3 regions of the Arthrobacter sp. Y3225116 genome follow, and region 3 is predicted to be linked to each of the others. Evidence: riboswitches for the same ligand, from Rfam matches in the RefSeq annotation. Region 3 holds a riboswitch; each other region holds the start of a gene.
What was found. Region 3 has a riboswitch for S-adenosylmethionine ahead of AC5RV2_RS09300 (LLM class flavin-dependent oxidoreductase). Riboswitches for the same ligand answer to the same signal wherever they lie in the genome.

Region 1 (8,723 bases), on a different contig from region 3:
ATTGTTGAAGTTCACGAAGATGCCCTGCGCGGTCTCCGGGCGCAGGTAGTGCATGCCTTCTTCCTGGGCGACCGGGCCCAGGAAGGTCTTGAGCAGGCCGGAGAATTCCTGGGGTTCGGTCCACTCGCCCTTGGTGCCGCAGTTGACGCAGGCGACGTCCTTCAGCCCGTTTTCCGGGGCGCGGCCCTTTTTCTCCTCGTACTCTTCTTCGAGGTGGTCGGCGCGGTAGCGCTTGTGGCAGTTGAGGCACTCCACCAGCGGGTCGGAAAAGACGTCCACGTGGCCGGACGCTTCCCAGACCTGGCGCGGTAGAATGACCGACGAATCCAGTCCGACCACGTCGTCGCGGCCGCGGACCATCGTCTGCCACCACTGGCGCTTGATGTTTTCCTTCAGCTCGACGCCGAGCGGCCCGTAGTCCCATGCGGAGCGGGATCCACCGTAAATCTCACCAGCCTGGAACACGAAGCCGCGGCGCTTGGCCAGCGAAATAATCGAATCGAGGGCTGATTTGGCTGCTGCCATGAGGTGGTTCTCCGTATCTCTCCAGGGCCGCTGGGTGCGGTCCGAGGGTTGTCATGGCACAGATCCGCCCGGCTGCTGCAGGTACGGATCGGCGCATAGCGAAGCTACAACGTTAGCCTACCGAAAACGGGAACCCGAACCCGAACCGCGCGGATGCATCGGCAGGCATCAGGCATGATGGTTCCATGGCTTCCGACGAAATGCATGACGTGCCGATCCGCGACGAAATGATCCGGCTGGGCCAGCTGCTGAAGCTGGCCAACTTGGCCGACGACGGGATCCAGGCCAAGGAGTTCGTCGAGAACGGACTGGTCCAAGTCAACGGCGACATCGAAACGCGCCGCGGCCGGCAGCTGCACGCCGGGGATACGGTCAGCTGCAACGGCCAAACGGTGCGGGTCAGCCGCGGCTGACCCGCACGGGGCCGTTTGCTACTTCCCCTGCAGCACCTTGTAGGTCAGGAACTCCTTCACATGCGCCAGTTCCTGAGCGTTGATGCCGTGGCCGATGCCGGGGTAGAGGACCTTGGTCAAGTCCACATGCTCGTTCGTCCAGGCGTGGGTGAACTCGATCTTGTCCGGGGTGATGACCTGGTCCGCCTGGTCCCGGCCCCAGAAGAGCGGGGGTTGGATCGCCTTGACCGCATCGTCGCGGAAGAAATCGTTGCCCGCGGCCGGCACGGCGAATCCGGACAGGCCGACCACTGCGGCAATTTCCTCCGGGCGGTGCCGCAGCACCGAGGTGGCTACCGCCATGCCCATGGAAAAGCCCAGCACCGAAACGCTGCTGTGCTGGTCCTTGACTCCGTCCAGCCAGGACACCACGTCGCTGACGGCCTTCGTGACCTTGTCCACGGAAAAGTCCGGCTCGTGCATCAGGGGGAACCAGGTGAAGCCGGGTCCCATCGCCACCGGCGCGCGCACCGCCGCCACGGTGAATTCCTCCGGCAGTCCGGGCACCAGGCCCATCAGGTCCTGCTCGTGGGATCCGTAGCCGTGGAAGAGCACCAGCAGGGGCGTTCCCGCCCGTTCCTGTTCGGGTTTGGACCAGGCAACGACGGGCTGATAAGCAGTTTCAGTCATGCGTTCCATGATCGCACAAAAAGCCCATTGGTTGAAAGTTAAAGCTTCTTGATGTGTCGGATCTCCCATACTCCGGGCACCGACCCGCTACCCGGAGCCCCGCCGCCCGCCGGCCTACCCGGCCCCGTCGCTCCGTTCGATGTGCCCCGTCAACTCGGCGACGAACCGTTCCGGATACTCCACGTGCGGCGAATGTCCGCAGTTTTCGAGCAGCACCTCGGTGAAGCGCCCCCCGTTGGCCGCATACTTTTCCAGCACCGCCCGGGTCTGCGCGACCATCGGCTGCAGCGGGGCAGCGTCCTCCCCCGGCCAGCCGGGCACCAGGCCGGCCTTGCCGAGGCAGTTCAGGTCGAAGAATGAAGCATCGGAGACGATCGCATCGCTGTCGCCGTGGATCCAGAGGATGTCCGGCTTGACTGCCAGGTCGACAATGCCGCTGGCGTCGAAGACCCCCGGCGCCATCGTGTTCAGCACCCCCCTGCGTCCGGGAGCGAAGCCGGGCCAGTTCGGCGAGGGGACGGAATCGCCCGGATAGTTGTCGGGGCCGGTCTTGGTGCTGAGCATCGATTCGACCCAGATGCGTTCGTAGGGCGATTGGAACCCGGCGTGCACATAGGTCGAGCGGTAAACCGACAGCGGCGAGGCAGGCGCGTCGTCACTGGTGTCCCCGGCTTGCAACCGCGCCACGAAGTCGGGGTTGGCACCTCCGCCGCCGGCGCCGGCGTCATCCTCGGTGAGCCTTCGTCCCTCCGGTCCCACCGTCCCGCCGAACCCGTACGGCGAGACCGGAGCCTGCAGCGTCAGGCTGCGGACCGGATGCTCCAGCGCGTATTGCATCGCCACGCCGCCGCCCATGCTCCAGCCGACCAGGTGCGAGGAGCCCAGTTGCAGGGTGTCCAACGTGGCCTGAAGGTCGTCGGAAAAGTCACGCAGCCCGCGGCCGGCGTCCACCGGCGCCGGGTCCGTCCGGCCGAAGCCCCGCAGGTCCACCGCGAGCACGCGGTAGTCGGCCGGCAGCGCCTGCATCGCCTCCTGCCAGAACAACGCGGAGGAAACATTCCCATGCACCAAAACCACAGGGATGCCGTCGGGCCGGTCGCCGTCGCGCTCGAGGATGTTCACCGTCAGCCGCTCCGTCGGCACGCGCCGCGCCACGATTCCCGCCAGCAATTCCATCTCAGCTCCTCGAGGTCGATGCGGCCGCCGTTGGCCGCGTCAAGCACACAGTAGCGGGGAAATCGGGCGCTGACCATCACTTTCTGAAAGGTGATTCAGGTATTGGGTCTCGCCTGCCTGTGCGTCCCCCGCGGCTTCTTGGGACAATGTACCTGTGAGTAACTTGTCCCTTTCCGAAACACAAGCGTCCGTCGCCGCGGCCCGCCATCCCTGGAGCCGTTTCGTTGCCCTGGGTGATTCGTTCACTGAAGGCATCGGCGACCCGGACCCCGGGAGCCCGGGCGGACACCGCGGATGGGCCGACCGCGTGGCCGAGGAACTCGCCCGCGGCCACGATGACTTCGCCTATGCCAACCTCGCGATCCGCGGCCGCCTGCTGCAGCAGATCATCGATGAACAGGTCGAACCGGCCCTGGCCCTGCAGCCGGACCTCATCTCGATCTGCGCGGGCGGCAATGATGTGATCCGGCCGGGCGGCGACCCGGACGCCCTGGCCGAGAAGTTCGATCGCGCCGTCACCCGGCTTGCAGCGTCGGGAGCCACCATCGTCCTGTTTACCGCGCCCGACATCGGCGATACGCCCGTCATCGGCAGTGTCCGCGGCAAGGCCGCCATCTACAACGAAAACCTGCGCACGGTGGCGGCACGCCATAACGCCGTCGTGGCCGACATGTGGGCGCTGCGCCAGCTGAAGGCACCGCAGATGTGGGCACCTGACAGGCTGCATTTCTCCCCGCTGGGGCACCACACCATCGCGGCCATGGTGCTGGACGCCCTCAACGTGGAGCATTCGCTGCAGCCCGAGGCGCCCAAACCGCTGCCGCCCAAGAACTGGCGCACCGCCCGCACCGAGGACCTGGTGTGGGCACGCCAGCACCTGGTCCCGTGGGTCCTGCGCCGGGTCCGGCAACAGTCCTCGGGCGACGGGATCCTGCCCAAGCGGCCGGCCGCCGACCCCTTCTTCGGTCCGGGCATGCCTCCCGGCGCCGCCGGGTAACAGGAGCAGCCGGTGCGGCAGCCGAGTCCCCAGGAGATCCGCCGTCACCGGCTGCGGGCACAGCGGCTGTGGGACAGCCCCGGGGACGACACCGCCGCCGCCTTGCGCTGGCTGCTCGCCTTCCAGTCCCAGGAATATGCCTATGCCCGCTGGTCGCTCGCCCAGCGCTGCGGCGGACCGGCACGGGACAACGCTGCGGACGTGGATGCGGCGATCGCCGGCGGACGCATCCTGCGCACGCATGTCCTGCGGCCCACTTGGCACTTTGTGGCCGCCGAGGACCTGCGCTGGCTGATGCTGCTCTCCGGCCCCCGCCTCAAGGCAGGGAACAAGGGCCGGGACCGGCAGCTGGGCCTGGATGAGGCAACGGTGGCGCGCAGCAACGACGTGCTGGCCGCGGCCGTCGCCGGAGGCCGGCACCTGACCCGGGACGAGCTCGCCGCCCGGCTCGCCGAGGCGGCGCTGCTCAAGGACGACGGCGCGAGGCTGAACGGAGCGACGCTGCGCGGCCAGCGGCTGGGGCATCTGGTGTTCCATGCGGAAATGGACCGGGTGCTGGTGAACGGGCCTCCGCGGACTGCCGGATCCGGCGCCGTGCAGCAGACGTACGCGGCCTTCGACGAGCGGGTGCCGCCGCTGGCCGCGGACTTCGACCGCGACGCGGCGCTGGCCCAACTAAGCGGGCGCTACTTCACCAGCCGCGGACCGGCGACCCTAAAGGACTGTTCCGACTGGTCCAAACTGCCCCAGGCGGACCTGAAGCGCGGCCTCGAAGCCGGCGGCGGTGACGGACTGGAACGGTTCGAAGCCGAGGGGCAACAGCTCTGGTACTCCCCCGCCGCCGGGACGATCGGCGGTGCCGCCGCGGCGGCGGACGACGGACACCCGCGGGCTGACCTGATCCAGTGTTACGACGAATACGTCATGGGCTACACCAAGACCCGCGGCTATCTGGGCGGCAGCGCGCCGGCGGCGCCGGGCGGCGAGGTGCCGATCCACGTGCTGCTGCTGGACGGACGGATGGCCGGCAACTGGAGGCACGTCCTGCGGCCCGGCTCCGCCGAGCTGCGGCTTAAACCGCTGCGGGTCTTCACCGAGCCGGAAGCGCAGGCCGTGGGCGTCGCCGTGGAACGGTACGCGGCCTTCCTGCGGCGGCCGGTGTCGCTCGACCTGGCCTGACGCTCCGCTCAACCCGATCGGGCACAGCGGGGGGTAGCCGCGCGGACGGCGCGCACCGGCGTCGTACTCGGGCCGCCGTCAGGCAGGCGGGAGGTCGGGCGCGAAGAACGCCTCGGTCAGGGCCTCGTGCAGCTGGTGGATATCGGTCAGGAAACCGTCGTGGCCCAGCGGCGTTTCGATGGTGTGGACCTTGACTGCCCCGGGCAACGCCTCGGCCAACTGCCGCGACTGATCCGGGAAGTACAGGCGATCGGAATCCACCGCGGCCACGAAGAACTGCGTGTCGGTCAGGCCGCCCAGCGACTGCTCCAGCGAGCCCCGGCCCCGGGCAACGTCGTGGCTGATGAGGGCCTCGGTGAGCAGGATGTAGCTGTTGGCGTCGAAGCGCGCGACGAGCTTGTCCGCTTGGTAATCGAGGTAGCTCTCCACGGCATAGCGGCCACGGGCCGACGGCGTGATGCCGCCGTACGGCTGCTCCTCCGCCTGCGGCTTGCGGCCGAACCTGTACTCCAGCTCCGGCTCCGAGCGGTAGTTGATGTGCGCGATGCGCCGGGCGATACCCAGACCCGCCTCGGGCGCGGGACCGCCGTAATAGTCGCCGCCGGCGAAGTGCGGGTCCAGCCGGATGGCCGCGACCTGCGCCTGCGCGAAGGCAATCTGCTCGGCGGTGCTCGCGCCGCCGCACGACAGGACGGCGCACCGGGCGGTGCGCTCCGGGAACGTCGCCGCCCATTCAAGCGCGCGGGCGCCGCCCATCGACCCGCCGAGCACCGTGTGCCAGCGCCGGATGCCCAGCGCGTCGGCCAGCCGTGCCTCGGCCCGGACCGAATCGCGGATCGTGACGAACGGGAAGCGTGACCCCCACGGCGTCCCGTCCGGCGCCGGCGACGAGGGACCGGTGGAACCGTAGCAGCCGCCAATCATGTTGGCGGCCACTACGAAATAGCGCTCCGTGTCGATCGTGGCACCGGGGCCCACCAGATCGTCCCACCAGCCGTCCTCGTCCGAGCAGCCGCGTGCGACATGCGTGCTGCCGGTCAGGGCGTGCTGAATCAGGACGGCGTTGGACGCGTCCGCATTCAAGGTGCCCCAGGTTTCAAAGCCGAGGACCACCTCGGGCAGATAGCCGCCGGCTTCCAACTCCAGCGCACCAACCGGCATCCGGCGCAGGATGCCGTCGGTCGCCTGTTCCACCAGTTCCTGCGGTTGCACTATCGTCACGCTGCGCTCTACCTGCTTGCCTAGTCGTCCGCGCCCTTGGCGGCGCGGAAACCGGCCTCCAGGTCGGCGATGATGTCGTTGACGTTCTCGATGCCCACCGACAGGCGGACCAGCCCGTCGGTCACCCCTGCCGCGACCCGCTCCGCGGCCGAGAGCTGGGCATGGGTGGTCGACGCCGGGTGGATCACCAGCGAGCGCACATCGCCCAGGTTGGCCACATGCGAGTGCAGTTCCAGGCCGTCCACAAAGCGCTTGCCGGCCTCGATGCCGCCCTTGATTTCGAACGCGACGATGGCGCCGGTCCCCTTCGGGCCGTACTTGCGGCCGCGCTCGTACCAGGGGCTGGAGGGCAGGCCGAGGTACGCGACGGAGGCAACGTCGTCGTGCTCTTCCAGGAATTCGGCCACCTTCTGCGCGTTGGCCACATGCCGCTCCACGCGCAGGCTCAGCGTCTCCAGCCCCTGGGCAATCAGGAACGCATTGAACGGCGAGATGGCGGACCCCAGGTCGCGCAGCAACTGCACCCGGGCCTTGAGGATGTAGGCCAGGTTGGCTCCCAAAGCGCCGTTGACGCCGAGGTCGCGGGCGAAGACCAGCCCGTTGTAGGTGTCGTCCGGCGTGTTGAACCCGGGGAACTTCTCCGGGTTGGCGGCGAAATCAAACGTTCCGGCGTCAACGATCACGCCGCCGATCGCCGTCCCGTGGCCGCCGAGGTACTTGGTGGCCGAGTGGAGCACGATGTCGGCCCCCCACTCGATCGGGCGGATCAGGTACGGGGTAGACAAGGTGTTGTCCACGATCAGCGGCACGCCGTTTTCGTGGGCGATGGCGCTGACCGACTCCAGGTCCAGTACGTCCTGGCGCGGGTTGGAGACGACCTCGCCGAAGAACGCCTTGGTATTCGGCTTGACGGCATCGCGCCACTGCTGCAGGTTGTCCGGATCCTCGACGAAGGTGACCTCGATGCCGAACTTGGGCAGCGTGGTGCGCAACAGGTTGTAAGTGCCGCCGTACAGGCTGGGGCTGGCCACGATGTGGTCGCCGGCCTCGGCCAGGTTGAGGATGGAGAACGTCGACGCGGCCTGGCCCGAAGCAAGCAGCAGGGCGCCGACACCGCCCTCCAGGTTGGCGATCCGGGTCTCGACCGCTTCCTGGGTGGGATTGCCGATCCTGGTGTAGATGGGCGCCAGTTCGGACAGGGCGAACCGGTCGGCCGCGCTCTGCGCGCTCGGGAACACAAACGAGGTGGTCTGGTAGATCGGCAGTGCGCGGGCGCCCGTGGCGGCATCCGGCTCCTGCCCTGCGTGGATTTGACGGGTTTCAAAGGACCAATCGGCATTGGACATGGTGCAACTCCTTCACTGGAAGGGGCCATCCGGGATCCGGCCGTGCCGGCATGTCTGTCCCGGGTGTGACCCGCGCTTGCGCACCGCCTTGTGGCGGCTGCCTGGTCTTCACCCGGGGCACCCCACCGCGGTTGGAGGGTTGCCGGCCAGCAAACCGGGGTTTTGCGCTGGCACTCATGACCTGCCTCCAGTCTCCGCAGACAAGCCGGCGGCCGCAACAATATGACACCTTATGACCGACCGGCCCCCGCCGCCCGTGTGTCCGCCCGCCCGCCCGGCCGCTTTGCCTGGCTGGATGTCGCCGAGGGGAATCAGTGTCAGGAATACGGGCCGCCGCACGAGCCGCAAGCTGAGTGACTTAGGTCACCCTAAGTCGAGAGCGGGTTCACAAAGTGCCAAGATAATGCCATGCGCTTCGACCATGTTTCTTATGCTGCTGAACCCGACGGTCTGGCTGCCACCTCAGAGCGGATCGCCAAAGCCCTGGGCATCGACGCCGTCAAGGGCGGGGTTCACCCCCGCTTCGGCACCCGCAATATGATCTTCCCCCTCACCGACCACCATTACCTGGAGGTGGTGGAGGTGCTCGACCACCCCGCTTCCGACAAAGCCCCCTTCGGCCAGGCCGTGCGGGCGCGGTCGGAAGCCGGCGGAGGCTGGATGGGCTGGTGCGTGGCGGTCGACGACCTGACCCCGTTCGAAGAACGGCTGGGCCGCCACGCGGTTCCCGGCAACCGCAAGTTCCCGGATGGGCAGGAACTGAGCTGGCAGCAGATCGGGATCAAGGGCCTCATCGCCGACCCGCAGGTGCCCTACATGCTGCGCTGGGATGACGGCACCGAACCGCTGCACCCGTCCAACGCCCGCCCCGCCACGGTCAAGCTGATCGGCCTGACCATCGCCGGTTCTTCCGAGCGGGTGGCGGATTGGCTGGGCACCCCGGTCGACGGCCTGCTGGACGACGTCAAGGTCGCCTGGACGGCACCGAACGGTACGCCTGGCATCCTGTCCGTCCGCTTCGAAACCGCCAACGGGATCGTCGAACTGTAAGTCTTTGCGGCATCGCTCCGTTTCGGGCGTCCGCTCACTTTATAGAAGGAGCAGACGCCCGAAACGGAGCTTTTGAGTGGTCAAGCCCTCCAGATCGTCCTGCAGGGCCAAGGTTTTCCACATGGCTCGTCCCACCGTGTCCGACCG
Region 2 (8,911 bases), on a different contig from region 3:
CCCTTCGAAACAAGGGAAGTTAGTCCTATACGTGGGAGCGAACAAGTCAGGTCCATCAGGCCGACCGACGCAGCATGGTCAGGACCTCGGCGACAACGCGTTCCGGCGCGAAGACCAAGTCTTCGTAAACGTATCTGAGGGTGGGCAGCCCGCTGAGCATGCTCGCATTGTTCCGTCTCCGGTCTTTGAGGAAGGTCGCGCGATCCCAGTGGAAGTCGAATCCGTCCAGCTCAATGATGAGGCGGCCTTCCACCAGCATGTCCACCCGCCCGACTCCCCGGATACGCACCTGTGTGTCCACGTGGAGTCCGGCAGCGCGAAAGAGGTCCCGGGCAATGACCTCCAATGGCGAGTCGGCGTCATGGCCTATGCTCTGCACCAACTGCCGCCGCAAGCTGTTTCGTGTTCCCGGCAGACGATCCATCAACTCTGTCTTCGAAACCCGTCCCAGGCGCACCGCCGACTCGGCTATGACCAGCGCTTCCAAGCGCGGACGGCAGCGGATTGCGTGCAGCACACAATCCAGGGTTCCTACGTAACCCCATCTGCCCTCGGCCGCAAGCCTGCCACGGTGCTTGATCACGGTCTCGGGCTGTTTGCCATGGTCCGCCCAGAGATGCAATTGAAGCGGGTCTTTTAACGTCCAGAGTCCCAGCTCCCTTGCGGCCGAGACGCAGGTGATGAGCCCGCCGGCCATCAGTGCGGTCCGCAGGTCCGCATCCGCAATGGCGGTGCCTACGAGCCCCCGTCGAAGGGACGTCAAGGCGCCGGACGAGATGGCCATCTTGAGCGCATCCGGTCCGATTCCCGCCCTGCGCAGATCCTTGACCTGAGCTGTTCCTCCTCTTTTCGCCACCCAACCGGCGATCATTTCGGGAGTCTGCATGTAATCGAGGATGACCGCACCGTTCGGCGGCCACCACTGGCCGAACCGAAGTTGTGGACATCGGACGACCGGCAACGAGTAGCAGCCGACGAAGAGGTGAGCCGGCGAAACGGGCTTTCGTCGCGCGACAGAGCCTTCCCGGCTCGGCTTGAACCTGCCGGGTCCTCGGGCAGGGCCGCGAGGTGCTTCCCGGCTCGGCTCGGACCTGCCTAGTCCTCCCGCAGGGCCGCGAAAGGCTTCCGGGCCCGGCTTGTACCTGCCTAGTCCTGACGCAGGGCGCGCACCAGCGAGTCGAACCGCTCGCTGGCGGCCAGGTCCTCGATCAGGACCGCCTCTCCGTCCGGCCCGGCCAGCGGGATCCGCCAGTTCGGGTATTCGTCCGCGGTGCCCGGCTGGTTCTGGGTCCGAAGCTCCCCCACCGCGTCCGTGAGCGCAACGCCCAGCAGCACCGACGGGGTCTGCGTGATGAACGCGTGCAGCGCCTCGACAGTGCGTTGTTCGGCGGTGGGGTCGGCGCCGTCGTCGTGCTGTGGGGCGGCCGGAACCCGCGAGCGCACCGTGGAGAGCACTGCCTCTTGGGCTGCCTGATCCAAAGCCCGTTCCTCCTCCACCGGCCGGTTCAGCAGTCCCAACGATTCGCGCAACTCCACGTGCTTGCCCGCCAGGTAGCCGGCGGTGGGCGGCAGGTCGTGCGTGGTCACGCTGGTCAGGCAGGAACGGCGGTAGCGCTCGGGTGCGCGGGGGCTGCCGTCTTCGTACTCAAACCACAGGATGGAGGTGCCCAGGATGCCGCGCTCGGCCAGGTAGTCCTGCACGCCCGGCTCGAACACCCCGAGGTCCTCGCCAATGACGACGACGCCGGCCCGCTCCGCTTCCAGGGCGAGGATGCCAATCAAGGCCTCGTGATCGTAGTACACGTAGGCGCCTTCGCCGGGAGGGCTGCCGACGGGAATCCACCACAGCCGGAACAGCCCGAGGATATGGTCCACCCGGATACCGCCGGCGTGCCGCAGGACGGTCCGCAGCATGTCCCGGTAAGCAACGTAGCCGGATTCGGCCAGGCGGTGCGGATGCCACGGGGGCTGTGACCAGTCCTGGCCCTGTTGGTTGAACATGTCCGGCGGCGCCCCCACGGAGATGCCGAGGGTCAGCACATCCTGCAGCGTCCAGGCATCGGCGCCGGTGGGATGGACGCCGACGGCGAGATCGTGCACGATCCCGATGTTCATTCCCGCGTCGAGGGCGCTGCCCTGCGCCGCCTCGAGCTGCTCGTCGCACAGCCACTGCAGCCATTGATGGAACTCGATGCGGTCCTTCAACTCGCTGCGCTGCGCTTCGATGAACGCGGCATCCGACCACTCGGGAGCCCCGGCCGGAACAGTTTCGGCCATGGCGCACCACAGGGCAAAGCGCTCCAGCCCCTCGCCTTCCTGCGCGCGGAAGGCTTCGAACCGCTGCTGCCGTTCTGCGGACCGGGGCACCGCGTACACCGCTTCCAGCGCCTGCAGCTTGGCCGCAAACACCGGGTCGCGGTCCAGGATGCCGGCGTCCAGGTTCGCCTCGTGGAAGTTGTTGGCCAGCGGGACGCCGCTGGCTTCGGGCACGTCCTCGACCCGCAGGTACAGCGGGTTGACGAACCGGCGCGTGGAGGGCAGGTAGGGCGAGGGCTCAACCGGCGGTTTCGGCTGGGCCGCGTGCAGCGGGTTGATCAGGACGAACCCCGCGCCCTTCGCGGCAGCCGTTTCGGCGAGGCTGGCCAGGTCATGGAGGTCGCCGATGCCCCAGGAGGACCGCGAGCGCACGGAGTACAGCTGTGCCATCAACCCCCACGTCCGGGGCAGGCGGTCGGCGGTGGTCAGGCGCCGCGGGGTGACCACGAGGGCGCACCGTGCCTGGCTGTCGGCCGGTTCCGGGGCCGCGCCGGTTCCGGGCTCCAGCGCCTCCGTCCGGTCTGCGGCCGCGTCGGTTCCGGACTCCATCGCCTCGGACCGTTCCGCGACTTCCAGCGTGTGCCAGCCCAGCGGGATGTCGGCCGGCACCACCGCCGTGAAACGAACAGGCGGAGCATCTTCCGACTCCTCCCGCCCGCCGGCCAGCACCTCGACGTCGCGCCGGGAGCCGTCCTCCAGCAGGATCCGGACCCGCGGACGGACGCCGGGCCGCGCATTGACCGGAACCTCGGTGGCGGTGCCTTGGCGGACGACGACGGCGGGCGGCAGCGTGCGCTGCACCGGTGCCAGTTCAGCGGCTCGGAGGGAAGCCGTCACATCATCGTCGGTGGCACAGGGGACGCCCAGCGCGGTGAGGACGGAAACCAGCGTTGCCTCACTGACTGTTTTCTCGCCCCCGTCCCAGCCATGGAAGGTAATGCCAACGCCATGTTTCCCCGCGAGGCGCTGCAGCGCCGAAAGTTCAGCCATAGATCCAATCTACGGTGAACTGTCCGGACCCGTGAACGTCCGTCCTGGGCCGGGACGGCGAAGATCGTGGCCCGACGCGCGGCGAGCACCGCCGTCGTGCCGGGCAACCGCAAGCCAGGGGCAACCGCAAGGCGCCCACCCCAAGTCCGAAGGCGCCCAACCCCGGACGCAACGCGGCTCAACATTTTTTGGCGCCGCGGCGGTTGGTTGCGAGAATGGACGGGACCATCCCGAGCGGTTGAGAGATCTGGCTCTTTGACACCGCAGCAACCATCCGGACGCCACCGGAAAGGTGCTACCGCCAGAAGCGATGGAGAGAGCGCAAGCAATCTTTGATCCGGACGGTGCCTGCCCGGTGCCGCCAGGACCGTCATTGCCCGGGAACCCAAGTTTTGAAGGAGCAAGCGCCTGATGGCTGAACGCACATTCGGTTTCCGCACCCGCGCCCTGCACGCCGGCGGCACGCCCGACGCCGAGCACGGTGCAAGAGCCGTACCGATCTACCAGAGCACCTCGTTCGTGTTCAAGGACACCGACGACGCCGCGAACCTCTTCGCGCTGCAGAAGTACGGCAACATCTACTCCCGCATCGGCAACCCCACGGTCGCCGCGTTCGAGGAGCGCATCGCCTCGCTCGAGGGCGGCATCGGCGCGGTGGCCACGTCGTCGGGCATGGCCGCCGAGTTCATCACCTTCGCGGCCCTGGCCGGGTCGGGCGACCACATCGTGGCCTCGTCCAAGCTCTACGGCGGCACCATCACCCAGCTGGACGTGACGCTGCGCCGGTTCGGGGTGGAGACCACCTTCGTCGACTCCAACGACCCGGCCGACTTCGCCGCGGCCATCGGGGAGAACACCAAGGCCGTCTACACGGAGATCGTGGCCAACCCGTCCGGCGACATCGCGGACCTCGCCGGCCTGGCCGCGGTGGCGCACGACGCCGGGATCCCCCTGGTCGTGGACGCCACCTTGAGCACGCCCTACCTGATCCGCCCGATCGAGCACGGCGCGGACATCGTGATCCACTCCGCCACCAAGTTCCTGGGCGGCCACGGCACCACCCTGGGCGGCGTCGTCGTCGAATCCGGCCGTTTCAACTGGGGCAACGGCAAGTTCCCGCAGATGACCGAACCGGTGCCCAGCTACGGCAACGTGTCCTGGTGGGGCAACTTCGGCGAGTACGGCTTCCTCACCAAGCTCCGGTCCGAGCAGCTGCGCGACATCGGCCCGTCACTGTCCGCGCAGTCCGCGTTCCAGCTGCTGCAGGGCGTGGAAACGCTGGCGCAGCGGATGGACGAGCACCTGGCCAACGCCCGTACCGTGGCCGAGTGGCTGGAAGCCGACGAGCGCGTCTCCTGGGTCAGCTACGCCGGCCTGCCCGCGCACCCGCATTACGAGCGGGGCCGGAAGTACCTGCCCAAGGGCGTGGGCTCCGTGTTCAGCTTCGGCGTCAAGGGCGGCCGCACCGCGGGCCAGAAGTTCATCGAGTCGCTGCAGCTGGCCAGCCACCTGGCCAACATCGGCGACGCCCGGACCTTGGTGCTGCACCCGGGATCGACCACCCACCAGCAGCTCACCGCCGACCAGCTGGTGGCTGCCGGCGTGCCCGAGGACCTGATCCGCATTTCCGTGGGCCTGGAAGACGTGGACGACATTCTCTGGGACCTGGACCAGGCGCTGGCCGCCTCGCAGCAGGCTGGCGCCGAGCACGGCCCGAGCCGGGACCATGAGGACGACACGTTCGACACCTCCGAGTTCGCCTCCCCCAGCTACGCCGGCGAGTCCTGCACGATCCCGGCAGAGCGCGCCGCCCGGACAGAGCCCGGAACGCGTGTAGTCGAGTCCGTGGAGGAACTGATCGAAGCCGAAGAAGGAGCCGCCAAGTGACCGCCACACCAGAACGTACCTGGGTGGGACCGTCCGCCCCGGAGCGGCTGAACATCCTGCGCAACACCAAGTCGATCGCCATTGTCGGCGCCTCGGACAAGCCGAGCCGGGCCAGCTACTTCGTGGCCACCTACCTGCTGTCCAGCTCGCCGTACAAGGTGTACTTCGTGAACCCGGTGGCCAAGGAAATTCTGGGCCAGCCGGTGTACAAGTCGCTGGCCGACCTGCCCGAAGTGCCGGATCTCGTGGACGTGTTCCGCCGGCACGACGACCTGCCCACCGTGCTGGAGGAAACCCTGGCCGTCGGAGCCAAGACCCTCTGGCTGCAGCTGGGCTCCTGGCACGAGGAGGTCGCGGCCGAGGCCGAGGCCGCCGGCCTGAACGTGGTGATGGACCGCTGCGTGAAGATCGAGCACGCCCGATTCCACGGCGGCCTGCACCTGGCCGGTTTCGACACGGGTGTGATCTCCTCCAAGCGGCAGTTGACCGCCTAGGCGCGCGCGAGGCAGCTTCCCCGACCGGCAGCCACTGTACCAACGACGGCGGAGGGCCGGCCTGCGCGAGGCTGCCACCGCCGCGAAACCCGCCCCTTGTCCCCCGGCCTTCCACGTGGAGGGCCGGGGCTTGGGGCGGGTTTTTTCCTGCCCGCAAGTAGCTTCATCGAGCCTTCAAGGATTTCCCCAAGGTCCTCATCGGATGCTGTGGCCAGCCACACATCATTCGACTAGGGGGAGTCACCGTGTTTACTGCACCAACCGATCCACAGCCAAGGAGGGGCGCCGAGCGTGCCCGCAAGGGGAGGCCATCCTTCCCCCAGAAAGTTACGGCCGGGCTCGCCGCGCTGGTGCTGGGCGCGGGCGTGCTGCCCTCCGCCCTCGCCCCCGCGGCGTTGGCAGCGCCGGTAGGCCAGGGCCTGACCCTGAATGCCGGAGACATGCGGTTCATCCTGAAGCAAATCAAGATCGCGGAGAACCACGCCACCAAGGAAGACGCCGAGGGCAGGCCCGTGCCGGGCCAGCCGCTCCTGGGCCCCGGCCCCCACCAGATAGCCAATCCGCTGCTGCCCTACGGGCTGCGCACCGTGGACGGGTCCGACAACAACCTGGTGCCCAACCAAGGGCACTTCGGCGCCGCCAGCCTGCCCTTCCCGCGACTGGCAGAACCGGAATGGCGGACCACAGCCGGTGGTCAGTCGTACAAGTCGGTCAACGTTCCGATGATCCGGGACGCGGACCCGCGCTTCGTCAGCAACGTCATCGTGGACCAGACCTCCAGCAATCCGGCAGCCATCGCCGCCGCCGGCAAGGCACACCGGACCGTGAACGACGGCCCGACGGCGGTTCCCTGCGACAACGAGGGCCTGCCCCTGAACTGCGTGCCCGACGGCGAGACCCTCGACATCCCGAATGTCACCACCGACTTTGGACTCTCGCCGCCATACAACGGCTTCTTTGCCCTGTTCGGGCAGTTCTTCGACCACGGCATCGACTTCACCAAGAAGACCAGCAACGTGGTCATGATGCCGCTGGCCAAGGACGATCCGCTGTATGTCGAGGGCTCGCCCACGAACTTCATGCTGCTCAACCGGGCGGAGAACCAGCCCGGCCCCGACGGCAAGCTCGGCACCGACGACGATATCCAGGACGCCACGAACACGGACTCTCCGTGGGTTGACCAGAGCCAGACCTACTCGTCGAATCCGTCCCATCACGTCTTCCTGCGGGAATACGAGCTCAACGAGGAGGGCAACCCGGTCTCGACCGGCGAACTGGCCGAAGGCGAACCCGGCGGGATGGCCACCTGGGCGGACATCAAGGCGCAAGCCGAGTCCCTGCTCGGCTTGAAGCTCTCCGACGCCGACGTCGTGAACATCCCGATGCTGGCCACCGACCAGTACGGGCGCTTCCTGCGGGGCCCCAACGGGCTGCCGCAGTACATCACGCAGGACAAGCAGTTCGTGGAAGGGAACCTCGAAAACCCCGTCGCGCCGCCGGCGGATGTCCAGCGGATCGGCATCGCCTTCCTGGACGATATCTCCCATTACGCGGCACCGTTCGACTCCCGCGGCGCGGCCCTGGCACCCGACGGGGACGACGGCATCACACCCACCAGCGGCCGGCAGGACCCGGGCACCTACGACGACGAAATGCTCGACGCGCACTTCGTTGCCGGCGACGGCCGCGTGAACGAGAACATCGGACTCACCGCCGTGCACCAGGTCTTCCACTCGGAGCACAATCGGCTGGTCACCTACATGGAAGAACTGCTGACGTCCCTGAACCTGGACCTGAACGAGTGGAAGCTGTCCAACGGCGCATGGAACGGCGAGCGCCTCTTCCAGGCCGCACGGTTCGTCACGGAGATGGAGTACCAGCACATCGTCTTCGAGGACTTCGCGCGCAAAATCCAACCGGGCATCAATCCGTTCAACGTCTTCACCCAGGCGGACACGGCGATCGATCCGGCGATCGAGGCGGAGTTCGCTCACGCGACCTACCGGTTCGGGCACTCCATGCTGACGGACACCGTGGATCGGAAGACCAACAGCGGAGCCGACATCGGCCTCCCGCTGCTGGACGCGTTCCTGAATCCGCCGGCCTATTACGCCAACGGGGACAGCACGATGACCCCCGAGCAGGCGGCAGGCGCGATCGCCATGGGCATGACGGACCAGGTGGGCGCAGAGCTCGACGAGTTCGTCACCGACACGCTGCGCAACAGCGTGCTCGGCCTGCCCCTGGACCTGGCCGCGCTCAACATCGCCCGCGGCCGGGAGACCGGCGTTCCGTCGCTGAACAATTTCCGCAAGGATCTCTACGCGAAGACGAGCGAGTCGTCCCTGAAGCCCTACAGCAGCTGGGTGGACTTCGGGCAGGCGCTGAAGCATCCGGATTCGGTGGTCAACTTCATGGCCGCCTACGGCACGCACCCCAGCATCACCGAGGCGACGAGCCTTGAGGCCAAGCGCGCGGCCGCACAGAAACTCTTCGACATGAGCCCCGACCCGGCGGCGGAGACTCCGGCCGATGCCTACGACTTCGTCAACAGCAACGGCGAGTGGGAGAACGACGGCGCTGCCTCCAAGACCGGCTTGGACACGGTTGATCTGTGGGTGGGGGGCCTGGCCGAAGCCCAGAACCTTTTCGGCGGGCTGCTCGGCTCCACCTTTAACTACATCTTCGAACGCCAGATGACGGACCTGCAGGACGGGGACCGGCTCTACTACCTGTCCCGCACCTCTGGCCTGAACCTGCGGGCCCAGCTCGAAGGCAATTCCATGGCCGAGCTGGTGATGCGCAATACCGACGCGGCCGCGCTCAAGGCCGATGTCTTCGGCGTCGCCGACTGCGAGTTCGAGATGGGCAACATCGTCCACACCACGGGCAATAATGTGGCCGATGATCCCGCCTCGGCCTGCGACGAGTCAGCACTGCTGCTCCGCATGGCGGACGGCACCATCCGCTACCGCGTCTCCAACAGCGTGGACCGCGCGGGCCTGAACGCCCAGGCGACCTACAACGGCAAGGACGATGCCGACGGCGCCGACGGGACGGACCGGATCTGGGCCGGCGTCGACAACGACACCGTTTGGGGCAACGGCGGCAGTGACATCATCGAAGGCAACGACGGCGCGGACACCCTCCTGGGCGGCGCCGGCAACGATCGGATCACCGACTCCCACGGGGACGACGTGATCAAGGGCGGGCCGGGCAACGAC
Region 3 (5,284 bases):
ATCCTGGCAGTAGCACCCTACGGATCAAGCCGTGCGGCCCGGCTTTCGCCGGCCGTACCCGTGGCTTGTCACCTCGTTATCACCGGCAGCCTGGGTGGGCTTCCGGTGACCAGGGTTGCTGCGGCGTCGTCGATCCAGGTCTCTCGGCCGCTCGGGATGGTCACCACTAACTAAACGGTACCCGCGGCGCTCCCGGCAAACCGCCCGTAATAATGACCCGTAACAAAGGAGCGACGACACTCTGCCGTAACACAGGCGCGACCCGCTCGTGGGGGAACCGGCCGGCGAGACAACCGCGGCACGGCTATCCATGGACGCAACTTCGGCGCGTTGGCAGGATGACCGCATGAAAAACAGCCGACAGATCATCGTATTCGACGCCGCCGACCTCGCGGCGGAGAGCACGTTCTGGGCCAGCCTCCTGGACGGGACGGTCGAGGCCGAAGACGACTGGCACACGGTCTTAGTGGGCGGCGAACCGCGGTTGGGATTCCAGCTTGCACCCAACCACATTCCGCCCGACTGGCCGGACGGGACGCCGCAGCAGATTCATCTGGACCTCTACATCGACGATCTCGCGGCCGCCCATGAACAGGCGACCTCGCTGGGCGCCAAGCTGCTGAAGCCGGCCGATGACCCGGCGGCCGCCTCGGGGTTCCAGGTGTACGCCGACCCCGCCGGACACCCCTTCTGCCTCTGCTGGGACGCGTAAGGCCGCTCTCCCGGGTCATCACGACGGCGGTGCCTCCGTTCGTTCGGGAGGCGCCGGCGCCGGTGCCTCCTCCCGCCCATGGGCCGCCGACGTCGGACGTTGCTCCCGGTGCGGGACCGGCGGACAAGCGGGCCGGGCGATCAGGCGGGCGGATCCGCCGGGATGAGGACCGTGGAGAACAGGCGGCGGTGCCGCCCCTCCTCCGGGCCGTTGGCCGCCACCTTCTCTGCGGCGGCCCTGATGGTGGAGGTGAATTCCTCGAACTCTTCGTCCGTCATCCAGAGGGCGGTCTGCCGGTAGCCGGCCCCGTCGCGCACGAAGTCCGGATTCCCCCCGGCGATGTATTGGTCGAAGGCCCCCAGCAGCCCGGCCACGAAGGTCATGAAGCCGCGCCGGTGGTCATCGGCCGTCATGGAGGCAAGGTCATCCTCGGCCACCGAACTCCTGGCCACGTCCAGCCGAAAGGTTCGTTCGGTGGTGCCGCGAACCGGCCTCTCCTGGGCCACCGCCAGCACGCCGGCCTTCGAAAGCGTGCCGATGTGCCGGTAGAGCGTCGCGGTGGGAATGTCGGGAAGTTCGGCGGAGATCTCCGCCGTGGTCAGCTCACGGTTGCCCAGCAGCGCCTGGACGATCCGCAGGCGTACCGGGTGCAGGATCAGGTCGGCGCTCGGTGAGGAGGACATGGCTCAACGTTCTCACAGTTGACATTGTTCCCACAACTGATAATAATCGTACTGTCCGGCAGGCAAGCCGCGACCAAACGACCAAGACACGAGCAATAAACGACCCGAAGGGAGTCGCAGTGGCGGCGATAGTGGTGGGGAACAAGGAGGTTCTGCTGGAGCTGGACCGGTTCGAGAAAATCGCGGGGCTGCTCGGCGACCAGCGCTTCCCCTTGTCCGCGGTGACCTCCGTGCGCGTGCTCGCGGACGCGTTCGACGGCGTCCACGGCCTGCGCGCTCCCGGGCTTGCGATCCCGGGACGGACCCGGGTGGGAACCTGGCGCGGACGCGGCAAGACCCTCGCCGTCGCCCGCCGCGGCACCCCGGCGGTGCAGCTGGACCTGGACGGGCAAAAGTACGCCCGGGTGGTTGTGTCGCTTCCCGACGCCGAGGATGTTGCGGCCCGGATCCGTGCCGCCGCCGGCCTGCCCGCCGGTCAGCCGTTCACCGAAGAAGTGGTCGCCTTCCCGTCCGGGACCGTTGAGCTGGCGGGGACCTGGGCCGAGCCGGCCGGAACGGTCCGCGGCGCGGCATTGATCCTGCCCGGCTCCGGACCGATCGACCGCAATGCCGACCACAAACGGATGCCGTTGGGCATCAGCCGAGACCTGGCGGCGGCGCTTGCCGGCCACGGAATCGCGTCCCTGCGCTACGACAAGCGCGGTACCGGCGGCTCGGAAGGAACCTTCTGGGCGGCCGGTTTCCGTCAGAACACCGACGACGCCGCAGCCGCCCTCCGCTGGATGGCCGCCCAAAAGGCCGCGGGCGTGCCGGTGTTCCTCGTCGGCCACAGCGAAGGCAGCTACCACGCGGCGGCCGTGGCGGCCGATCCCGGCACACGGGTGGATGGGGCTGTGCTGCTTTCGGCCTCGGCACAGACGGGCTTCGAGACAGGCAGATGGCAGACAGCCCAGATCAGCGACTCGCTGCCCGCATTCCCGCGCTTGCTGCTGAAGCTCCTCCGCCAGGACCTGGTCAAGATGCAGGCGAAATCGGTGGAAAAACTCCGCACCACCACCGAGGACGTGGTGCGCATGCAGGGCCGCAAGATCAACGCGCTCTGGCACCGGGAGTTCCTCGACTTCGACCCCGTTCCGAACTTGGAGCGCCTGCAGGTGCCGGTGCTGGCTGTCACGGGAGCCAAGGACGTGCAGGTGGACCCGGCCGACCTGGACATCATCGCGGCCACCGTTCCCGGCCCGGTGACCACCAGGAAGATCGAGGACCTGTCGCACCTGCTGCGCCGCGACCCGAAGGCCCCGGCCCTCTCCGACTACAAGCGCCAGATCCGCGAGCCCGTGGACGCTGAACTGCTCGACCTGGTGGGGAACTGGGTGGCGGAGCACGCCGACGCAGCGGCGGCCCAGTTGGCTGGCTAGCCCCAAACCATCGACTATTCGGCTGGCGCCCCTAAACCGACGGTTTGAGGGCGCCAGCTGACTCCTCGATGAGGGCGGCTGCGGGGGAGAGGACCAGCGACGGTTCCGGTGCCGAAGAGTCGCAGGTAGGGTGGCGCCATGGCACACCAAAATGACCCCGAGGCCGTCTACCGGCTGCTGAGCACGCCGGGCCGCTGGGCCGTCGTCGGCCTGTCCACGAACCCGCACCGGGTGGCCATGCGCATCTCCCGGTACCTGATGGACCAACTGGACATGGAAGTCGTCCCCGTCAACCTGCAGGGCGACGACGTCCTCGGCCTGACCGGTTACCAAAAGCTCGGGGACATTCCCGGCGAGATCGACGTGGTGGACTGCTTCGTGAACTCCCAGAAGGTCGGCCCGGTGGTGGACCAGGCCATCGAAATCGGTGCCAAGGCGGTGTGGCTCCAGCTGGGCGTCGTCGACGAAGCCGCGGCGGAACGGGCCAAGGCGGCCGGTCTGGACGTCGTCATGGATACCTGCCCGGCGATCGAGGCCCCGCGCCTCGGCCTTTAGGTCGGGTGAGCTCGGTGCCCGCCCGACGCGGCCCGCCCGCACGATGAGGCGCCCGTAACATTACGCCCCGGAAGGTCACGGCCTGTCACGTGGTTCCCTGCGCCGGATCGGCCCCGGCATACTCGACTCCGAGATCAAGAGTCCCAACGACAAGCTCTGGCTGGTTGGGCGGCAACCCTCTCCCGTAGCGGGGTGCCCCAGATGAGGATCCGGCCGCGCACAACACCGTGCCCGGCAAGTACGGCCCCCTCCGGGCTGCGCCCCAACCGTGACGGTTGCCGCGCCGCAGCTCCGGCGGGAGCCCCGCCGAGAGGAGCCACACCGGCGTCGTAATTCTTACCCCGCGTGACGCAGGACATTTCCCTTCCGGCACCCCAAGGTGTCCAATGGGAGACGTACCCATCCAGAGCGGCCGAGAGACCTGGCTTGTTGACGCCGCAGCAACCCCCTCCCTGAGGAAGGTGCTACCGCCAGGACCGATGGAGAAGCTCGATCTCTCGTTGGTCTTCCGTTGGCAGCCGCATGCCCGACGGAGGGCCGGCGCGGGCTCTTCTCATCAGAAAAGGAGCCTGACATGACCGTGAACAACCCGCAGCCCAACCCCCGGCGCCAGATTCGTTTCAACGCCTTCGACATGAACTGCGTGGGCCACCAGTCGCCCGGACTATGGCGCCACCCGCAGGACAAGTCCGCCACCTACAACACCATCGGCTACTGGACCCATCTGGCCAAGGTGCTGGAAAAGGGCCTCTTCGACGGCCTGTTCATCGCCGACGTGCTCGGCACCTACGACGTGTTCGGCTCGTCCAACGAGACGACGCTGCGCGCCGGCACCCAGGTCCCGGTGAACGATCCGTTCATGCTGGTCTCGGCGATGGCCGCGGTGACCGAGAACCTCGGCTTCGGCGTCACCGCCGGCACCGCCTACGAGCACCCCTACCCGTTCGCCCGTCGCCTGGCCACGCTGGACCACCTGACCAACGGGCGGGTCGGCTGGAACGTGGTCACCGGTTACCTGCCCTCGGCGGCGCGCAACATGGGCCAGGAAGACCAGCTGGAGCACGACGAGCGGTACAACCACGCGGACGAATACCTCGAGGTCATCTACAAGCTGCTCGAGGGCTCGTGGGAGGACGACGCCGTGGTCAAGGACGCGGAGACCGGCGTCTTCACCGACCCGTCCAAGGTCCACGAGATCCGGCACGAGGGCAAGTACTTCAAGGTTCCCGGCATCGCCATTACCGAGCCGAGCCCGCAGCGCACCCCGGTCATCTTCCAGGCCGGCGCCTCCAAGCGCGGCACCGAGTTCGCCGCCGAGAACGCCGAGGCGGTGTTCGTGACCTGCCCCACCAAGGAGATGCTCGCCGCATCCGTGAAGAAGATCCGCGACGCCGTGGAAGCTGCCGGGCGCGACCGCTACGACGTGCGCATCTACGCGATGCAGACCGTGGTGACCGGACCGGACACCGCCGCCGCGCAGGCCAAATTCGAGGACTACAAGTCCTACGCGGACATTAACGGCGCGCTGGCGCTGATCTCCGGCTGGATGGGCATTGACCTCTCCACCTACGGCCCGGACGACGTGATCGGCGGGAACGTGAAGTCCAATGCCATCCAGTCCTCGGTGGAGACGTTCCAAAAGGCGTCCGGCGACAGCGGCAAGCCGTGGACCATCCGCCAGCTGGCCGAATGGGTCGGCGTCGGCGGTTTCGGCCCGATCACCGTCGGCTCCGGCGCGGAGGTGGCCGCCAAGCTCGTGGAGTGGGTCGACGAGACCGACGTGGACGGGTTCAACCTGGCCTACGCGATCACCCCGGGCACCTTCGAGGACATCGTGGAATTCGTCGTGCCGGAGCTGCAGAAGCTGGGCGCCTACCCCACGCAGTACGCGCCGGGGACCCTGCGCAACAAGCTCT

Region 1: linked by a shared signal. The riboswitch ahead of AC5RV2_RS08735 (bifunctional o-acetylhomoserine/o-acetylserine sulfhydrylase) and the one ahead of AC5RV2_RS09300 (LLM class flavin-dependent oxidoreductase) in region 3 are both predicted to bind S-adenosylmethionine.
Region 2: linked by a shared signal. The riboswitch ahead of AC5RV2_RS07130 (O-acetylhomoserine aminocarboxypropyltransferase/cysteine synthase family protein) and the one ahead of AC5RV2_RS09300 (LLM class flavin-dependent oxidoreductase) in region 3 are both predicted to bind S-adenosylmethionine.

What each region holds. Positions count from the first base shown of each region.
Region 1 covers NZ_JBNHGL010000069.1:2,735-11,457, reverse strand. The annotation lists gene AC5RV2_RS08770 (glycine--tRNA ligase) at 1-525, opposite strand, end outside; gene AC5RV2_RS08765 (RNA-binding S4 domain-containing protein) at 711-938, shown strand; gene AC5RV2_RS08760 (alpha/beta hydrolase) at 957-1,607, opposite strand; gene AC5RV2_RS08755 (alpha/beta fold hydrolase) at 1,722-2,783, opposite strand; gene AC5RV2_RS08750 (SGNH/GDSL hydrolase family protein) at 2,938-3,780, shown strand; gene AC5RV2_RS08745 (winged helix DNA-binding domain-containing protein) at 3,793-4,959, shown strand; gene metX (homoserine O-acetyltransferase MetX) at 5,038-6,120, opposite strand; gene AC5RV2_RS08735 (bifunctional o-acetylhomoserine/o-acetylserine sulfhydrylase) at 6,201-7,526, opposite strand; SAM riboswitch class IV at 7,594-7,708, opposite strand; gene AC5RV2_RS08730 (VOC family protein) at 7,935-8,576, shown strand.
Region 2 covers NZ_JBNHGL010000048.1:7,540-16,450, reverse strand. The annotation lists gene AC5RV2_RS07140 (endonuclease domain-containing protein) at 56-871, opposite strand; gene malQ (4-alpha-glucanotransferase) at 1,147-3,306, opposite strand; SAM riboswitch class I at 3,529-3,623, shown strand; gene AC5RV2_RS07130 (O-acetylhomoserine aminocarboxypropyltransferase/cysteine synthase family protein) at 3,718-5,193, shown strand; gene AC5RV2_RS07125 (CoA-binding protein) at 5,190-5,687, shown strand; gene AC5RV2_RS07120 (Ig-like domain-containing protein) at 5,933-8,911, shown strand, end outside.
Region 3 covers NZ_JBNHGL010000077.1:507-5,790, forward strand. The annotation lists gene AC5RV2_RS09280 (VOC family protein) at 347-712, shown strand; gene AC5RV2_RS09285 (helix-turn-helix domain-containing protein) at 853-1,395, opposite strand; gene AC5RV2_RS09290 (alpha/beta hydrolase) at 1,515-2,813, shown strand; gene AC5RV2_RS09295 (CoA-binding protein) at 2,952-3,368, shown strand; SAM riboswitch class IV at 3,501-3,615, shown strand; SAM riboswitch class I at 3,765-3,854, shown strand; gene AC5RV2_RS09300 (LLM class flavin-dependent oxidoreductase) at 3,943-5,284, shown strand, end outside.